One region of the Paenibacillus sp. JT22N15 genome, then DNA from elsewhere that is predicted to be linked to it. Evidence: riboswitches for the same ligand, from Rfam matches in the RefSeq annotation. Region 1 holds a riboswitch; the other holds the start of a gene.

The links. Region 1 has a riboswitch for ZMP and ZTP ahead of rpiB (ribose 5-phosphate isomerase B). Riboswitches for the same ligand answer to the same signal wherever they lie in the genome.
Region 2: another riboswitch for ZMP and ZTP. It lies ahead of AC50X8_RS24165 (GNAT family N-acetyltransferase); the one in region 1 lies ahead of rpiB (ribose 5-phosphate isomerase B).

Annotation. Positions count from the first base shown of each region.
Region 1 covers NZ_JBXENV010000015.1:192,869-196,278, forward strand. The annotation lists gene glyA (serine hydroxymethyltransferase) at 1-798, opposite strand, end outside; gene AC50X8_RS26100 (TIGR01440 family protein) at 930-1,553, opposite strand; gene rpiB (ribose 5-phosphate isomerase B) at 1,629-2,081, opposite strand; ZMP/ZTP riboswitch at 2,236-2,316, opposite strand; gene AC50X8_RS26110 (low molecular weight protein arginine phosphatase) at 2,414-2,992, opposite strand; gene AC50X8_RS26115 (manganese efflux pump MntP) at 3,118-3,410, opposite strand, start outside.
Region 2 covers NZ_JBXENV010000013.1:149,396-152,805, reverse strand. The annotation lists gene AC50X8_RS24170 (MFS transporter) at 1-363, shown strand, start outside; gene AC50X8_RS24165 (GNAT family N-acetyltransferase) at 528-1,649, opposite strand; ZMP/ZTP riboswitch at 1,695-1,776, opposite strand; gene AC50X8_RS24160 (SDR family oxidoreductase) at 1,833-2,531, opposite strand; gene AC50X8_RS24155 (hypothetical protein) at 2,546-2,881, opposite strand; gene AC50X8_RS24150 (BlaI/MecI/CopY family transcriptional regulator) at 3,044-3,410, shown strand, end outside.

The DNA of each region.
Region 1 (3,410 bases):
TTTAGCAGCAATAACGTGCATCAAAGGACCGCCTTGTGTGCCTGGGAATACCGCTTTGTCGATCGCAGCTGCCCACTCTTTACGGCAAAGAATCAAGCCGCCGCGAGGACCGCGAAGCGTTTTGTGCGTTGTCGTTGTAACGAAATGCGCATGAGGCACTGGGCTCGGGTGAAGACCAGCAGCTACAAGACCTGCAATATGAGCCATATCTACGAAAAATAGGGCGCCTACATCGTTGGCGATTTTAGCCATTTTTTCGAAATCAATAATGCGCGGGTACGCAGATGCACCAGCTACGATCATGCGAGGGCGGTGCTTGAAGGCCGCTTTGCGAACTTCTTCATAATCAATCGTGAAGGAATCTTCATTTACGCCGTAAGCTACAAAATTGTAAAGCAAGCCGGAAGCGTTAACCGGGCTGCCGTGCGTCAAGTGGCCGCCATGAGCCAAATTCATGCCCAGTACCGTGTCGCCAGGCTTAAGCGCCGCCAAATAAACAGCCATGTTCGCTTGTGCGCCGGAATGCGGTTGTACGTTGGCATGGTCTGCGCCAAACAGTTCTTTTGCACGATCGCGTGCGATATCTTCCACGATGTCGACATGCTCACAGCCGCCGTAGAAACGTTTGCCTGGGTAGCCTTCTGCATATTTGTTCGTCAAAGCAGAACCCAATGCTTCAAGCACAGCTTCGCTTACGATATTTTCCGATGCGATTAGCTCGATGTTATCGCGTTGACGCTGCAATTCCAGTCCCATTGCTTTCAAAACTTCCGGATCTTGTTTACGTAGATTTTCCATTATAAATGCCTCCTTAGTTGTGTGTGCTTGTTATATAGATAAGGATTAAGCATGATAGACTCGTCAGATATTTGTTCTACGGGTTACATGCTCCATCCGCCAATAATAAAATCTTTATAGAATGCTTGCGATTAATCGCATGTCCCAGCTGATTGCTCCGGAGACAAGACAACAGCATCACGGCTGGCTGCCACACCGTCCAGCTCATACACCGCTCGTACACCGCCAATAAGCTTTGGCCGCGTAACCGCCATCGTGACATGCGCCTCGCCAATGCTGCGAATCGAAGGCCGCACCGGAACCGCCACTCTGCGCAAATGCATACCGATGAAAGTATCGCCGATATCTATTCCAGCATGCGCGGCTACCGTCTCAACGAGACAGGCATCGCTGATATGCCGATACGCATAAGCCGCCATAGAGCCGCCCGCCTTCGGAACGGGAATCGCCGCAACCTGCTCTAGTCCGTAACGTTCAGCCGCTGCACGCTCGATAACGAGCGCGCGGTTCAAATGCTCGCAGCATTGATACACCGGATAAAAACCAATATCGCGGCGCACAGCCTCCACTCCAGCGAAAATTTCCGCAGCAGCTTCCAGCGTGCCTGACGTCCCGATGCGATGGCCCAGCACCTCGCTCGTACTCGTGCCGATGACGAGAAGCTGTCCAGCCCGCAGGCTGCCCGCTGCCGCAAGCTCGCGAACGACCGTCTCTACTGCGCTTGTTATCGCTATCGTTTCCTCGTTTGCTTCCATAGCAGGCGGCCTCCTTGTCTAACTAACCGTATCCATGCAAGCATGGAACAAAGCCTTCTTACTTGTTGATTTAGCTTAAGCGTTATATTTTTGCTCGATTTGGCCTACTTTATGAATGCGTCCCGCATGACGCTCGCCGCCGGAGAATGGCGTGTCCAGCCAAATACGAAGAATTTCCTGTGCAACCCCCGGTCCAATGACCCGCTCGCCCAGTGCAATCACATTCGTATCATTATGCTCGCGCGTCGCTTTGGCGGAAAATAAATCGTGCACCAGCGCGCAGCGGATGCCTTTAACCTTATTAGCGGCAATCGACATGCCAATGCCTGTTCCACAAATGAGAATACCGCGATCCACTTCCCCGTTTGCCACCTTTTCTGCTACAGGCAGTGCATAATCCGGGTAATCGACCGATTGATTGCAGTCGCAACCGAAATCTTCAATTTCGTGACCAAGCGATAGCAGAAATGGTACAATTTCGTCCTTCAGCCGGTAGCCGGCATGATCGGCGCCAATGGCAATTTTCACGTATAAACCTCCTCCACAGTATGACGATGCTGCACTTGCAATGATACTTGCGGCGCTCGGCACATGAACTCCGCTTCCGCAATTCGGCGCTTTTATTATACCTAAATTTGTCCTAAAAGACGAAAAAAGAGCATGACATGCTCTTCAGCATGCTGCTCTTTGCCCAGGCGACCGGCCGTATGTTCCGATGCTCCACCGTGGTTACCCACTTCCGTCGCCAGTCACATCGGAAACCGTATATCTGTACTCATCATAGCCGAATTTTTGTGAAAAATCAATCGGTTCCGCGCCTAAATTCGCGCTTTTACATTTGCGCTGCCACAACCATTCGCTTATTCCTGCTTTAACCGCAAGAGCAGCTGCTGCAAGCAGCTACGAATTTCCTCGGCGCAGCTTTTGTAATTACCGAGTGTTCCGCCAAACGGGTCTATAATATCAAAGCTTGGTATACGGCGCTCCAACTCCAGCAGACGATTGCGTTCGCCATCCGTCAGCTGCTGTCCCAGCGTCTGCTTCATGTGCAGCTCCGTATACAGCCGCTCCAGTTCCTTAATGTCTGCCAGTACGCCCGTATCTTGATTGACATACTCTTTGAGCGTGTGCGCTTTATCAACGGCTTCTGGGAACCATTGGAGCAGTCCTCTTTTGTGGCTGGCGGTCATCGTCAGTACGAGGTCAGCCCATTTTACCGCTTCTGCTGTCAGCGCGCACGAAGAGCTCTGATGTTCAATGCCATAACCGCGCAGCACCTCTGTCGCATGGCCGGAAACGGCCAAACCGTCAATGGTCGAGATGCCTGCCGAACGCACTTCTACTGCTACACCCTGCTGGCCCGCCATATTTTTGAGCATCGCCTCCGCCATCGGAGAACGACAAGTATTTCCCGTACAAATGAACAAAATGTGCTTCACGCCGCATGCCCCTTTCTATGTGTATCAAGCGTAAACGGCTGATGCCATCCTTTGATGGCAAAGCTTCCGTTTCGCGATGAAATATAAGCCTATTTATACATGTAAACTTATAAATTCTTATATTTTCAGAAAATAAACATTATACCGAACACCAGCAGCACCGCACCGCCGCATGCTTCGCCGTAGCCGCCTAGCTTATGGCTGACTCTTCTTCCAAGCAGCAGTCCCATAATCGACATCAAGCTGCCAAAAAAACCGAACAGCAGCACCGTCAGCATCAAATCAGCTGCGAACATGCCGAGCGTAACGCCAACGGAAAAAGAATCAGCGCTGACGCCCAGCGCGAACAGCACCGTTCCCCAAATGGTGCGGTAATCAAAGGCTTGCACATCTTCTCCCCGCAAGGAGCTATAAATCA
Region 2 (3,410 bases), on a different contig from region 1:
CTGAGCGGCATCGCGATTGCCGTTTCTGCCCTTGCTTTTTTGACAGCCTATCTCGTCCGAGGGGATTCTTTCGCCGCTTTGACGTTACTGCTGGTTGCTGCTATCGTTTTGGATATGGGGGTGTCAGGAAATCTTGTGTTGGGCCAGCGCGTTATCTATTCGCTAGGCAGTGAGATGCGCGGACGCCTTAATGGCCTATTCATGGCTATTTTCTTCATCGGCGGAGCCGTGGGGTCTTTTTTGGGAGGATGGGCCTATGCTTATGGGGGATGGGCTTTAGCTTCCCTGATCGGTATCGCTCTGCCGGTACTTGCCTTTCTATATTACTTAACCGAGGCAAAGCAGCCATCAGGGAATGCATAAAACCTTCGTGCTTGGTAAAAAGAAATTTCTTACAGCGGAATTAAAAAATAAGGGGAAGCGCTGCTTGAACCAGTCTTGTATTGGCAAGTCCAGCGCTTCCTTTTTGTGGACCTATAACAACTCACCCTCCGGTGGATGCTATAGCAGTTCCCCTTCATAGGCGGTTACAGCTTTTTCTCATATAAATTTGCGCTCCAGCCCTCTGCATCGTATCTGCCGCATAAGCTCAAGCCTTGGCTAACATAAAAAGCGTTAAGCGACGGATTTTCCGCCATGCAATCAAGGCGCATCCAGGTTTTTCCACGCCCGCGAATATATGCTTCCGACCACGCAAGCACTTGACCGCCAAGACCTTGCCCTTTGAAACTGCGAGATACAGCCAGCCGATGCACATAACCGGCATCCGTATGAAAATGCTCTCCCCAGATCGGCTCGTAGCCCCACTCGACCGAAAAACAGCCCGCAAGCTCGCCCCGCAAGTAAGCGACGAACACTTCTTTTTCCCTAATGAATTTCTCTAAATATTCCATTGTAAAAGAATCCTCGCTCCACTGGCGCAAGCCTTTCGCCTCATATATCCAGCGGGCTGCTTCCTTGTATAAACGAAGCATCGCTTCCAGATCATCAGATGCGGCGCGTTTAATTTCAAGCTCGGCTTTCGATGCAGACACTGCCAAGTGGAGGCTGTTTTGTACTTTCTCTTCATGCCAATCATATTCAATAGTAGCTGCTGTTTGCTCAGCCCGCTCCTGACCGTGCAGCCTTGCCACGACATAAAGTGCAGCATCCATGCCAGCCGTCACTCCTGCGGACATGACGATTTTTCCGTTATCCACATAGCGCACGTTCTCAACAATCGTCACACTGGAAGGCGCAAGCTCACGCAGCAGATCAAGTGCCCGGCGATTCGTTGTAATCTGGAGTCCATCCAGCAAATTCGCTTTGGCCAGCAGCAGCGCACCTGTACATACAGATAAAATAAGTTCAGCATGCTGTGCCGTTTGGCGAATCCAGCTCGTAAGCTTCTCATTATGAATCTCCGTACGCGATCCCATGCCACCAGGAACGATTAATATATCAGGCATAGGACAATCGTCGAAGCTATGCGCTGGTGTAATCGCAATTCCGCTAAGCGTATGCAAAGCTTCCTTCGTCTCTCCAACCGTGTATACGTTAAAATCCCTATCCTTGCCGCTCGAGATGGCGAATATATCAAACGGACCAGCAAAATCAAGTGTATCCACTCTCTCATAAACTAACACCGCTACATTTCTCGTCTGCTTCAATTCGACCTCTCCTTAAAATAGAAAAGTATTTGGTCATTTGACCAAATACTTTGCCCAGGCGAACGGCTGCTATGACATATGCGCTCCACCGCAGTGCTCTGCGTTTTCGCCAGTTACGCATACCAAATAATTAATGCTAGTATAGCGGAAAGCCGTTATTTGTCAACAACTAATTCCGACTTTTTAAATCGGCATTGCATTACCTTCATGATCAACGAACATAAAGCGGCTGTCCGGCGTGCGGCGCTGCTCCAATAGCCCAATAATGCCGCGAGCGCTGTGGCTCGCATCCAGCGGCGCTTCTCCACCGCCCATATCCGTCCGCATCCAGCCAGGATGAATACTGAGCACCTGAATGCCCCGCTTTTGCAAATATACATGAAGCTGCTGCGTGAACATATTGAGCGCTGTTTTGGATATCGCATAAGGATAATCGCCTGGATAAGCATGCGTGATGCTGCCCGCTTCAGAAGAAATATTAAAAATGGCAGCGTCCTTCTCCGTTAATAAAGGCAGCAAATGCTTCACGACACGCATAGGCCCATATACATTAATATCCATCGTCAGCGCAACTTCCTTAAAATCCAGCTGTTCGATGTGTGTATTTCGAGAATTGAGAATCGCTGCATTATTAATGATTGCTCCAAGGCTCACGTTCTGCTCCTTCAATTGTGAAGCGAGCGCTGCAATGCCTTCCTCATTCGTGACATCCAGCTCCACAATCGACAGCCGCTCACCATACTTCTCAGTAAGTGCCGATAGCTTTTCATTAGTCTCATTAGGTGATCGAACTCCCGCCACAACCGCATGTCCGCGCTCCAGCGCCTCACTCGTCAACTCGTAGCCAAGTCCTCGCCCTGCACCTGTAATTAAAATGTTCATGCTCCCAGCTCCCTCTATTTAATTTCTTTCCCGAAGGAAGCTTCCGCTTCCTTAAGCGACTGCTCCAATCTGCTACGCAGCTGCACCATCCACTCCGACTCATTGTCCCACGTTTCCGCTATCGCCCTCCTTACACGAGCGTAGCTGTACACGCTGTTAAAGCCTTGGCAGCCAGGCAACATCTCCTCATCGGAATCATAATGTATGAGACCAAAATGCTTATCAGAAACCGACCACGTCTGAAAATAGCTCCTTAGCTGCTGCACTTCAAAAAACATTGCTGCTTTAACCAGCTCAGTCTCTTGCTTTAATGCAATCGCTTCCAGAACAATGAAGCCATTGTCCTTCAAATAGGCGCTAAATGCAAGCTCCGCTCACATATTTCCCTTATTTTTCTGACGAAAGAAAATATACGGGGATCACGATTTAAGCTTGACACGTTTCGTTTACACTTGTAAACTTTAAATATCGTTTACAAGTGTAAACGAATAAAATCAAGAAGGGTGAATACGATGCACGAGTCCCCACACATTACCGAGGCCGAAAGCGAAGTGATGAAGCTACTCTGGCAAAAGGAGCCTTTGTCCGCCAGTGAGATTATTTTCAAACTAACCCAACAAATGCATTGGTCGGATCAGACGATTAAGACCTTCCTGAATAGGCTTCACAAGAAAAAAGCGATTCGATTCGAAAAGTCCGGCCGGAACTACCTCTACTATCCGCTGGTTTCGCATGATGAATACTTAAAGGCCGAGAATCGTTCATTTCTGAATAGAGTTTATAAAGGAGCAGTAGGGATAATGTGCGCGAAATTTCTCGAAGAAGAGACACTATCGGATAAAGATATTGAGGAACTTCAACAAATTTTGGAGAACAAGA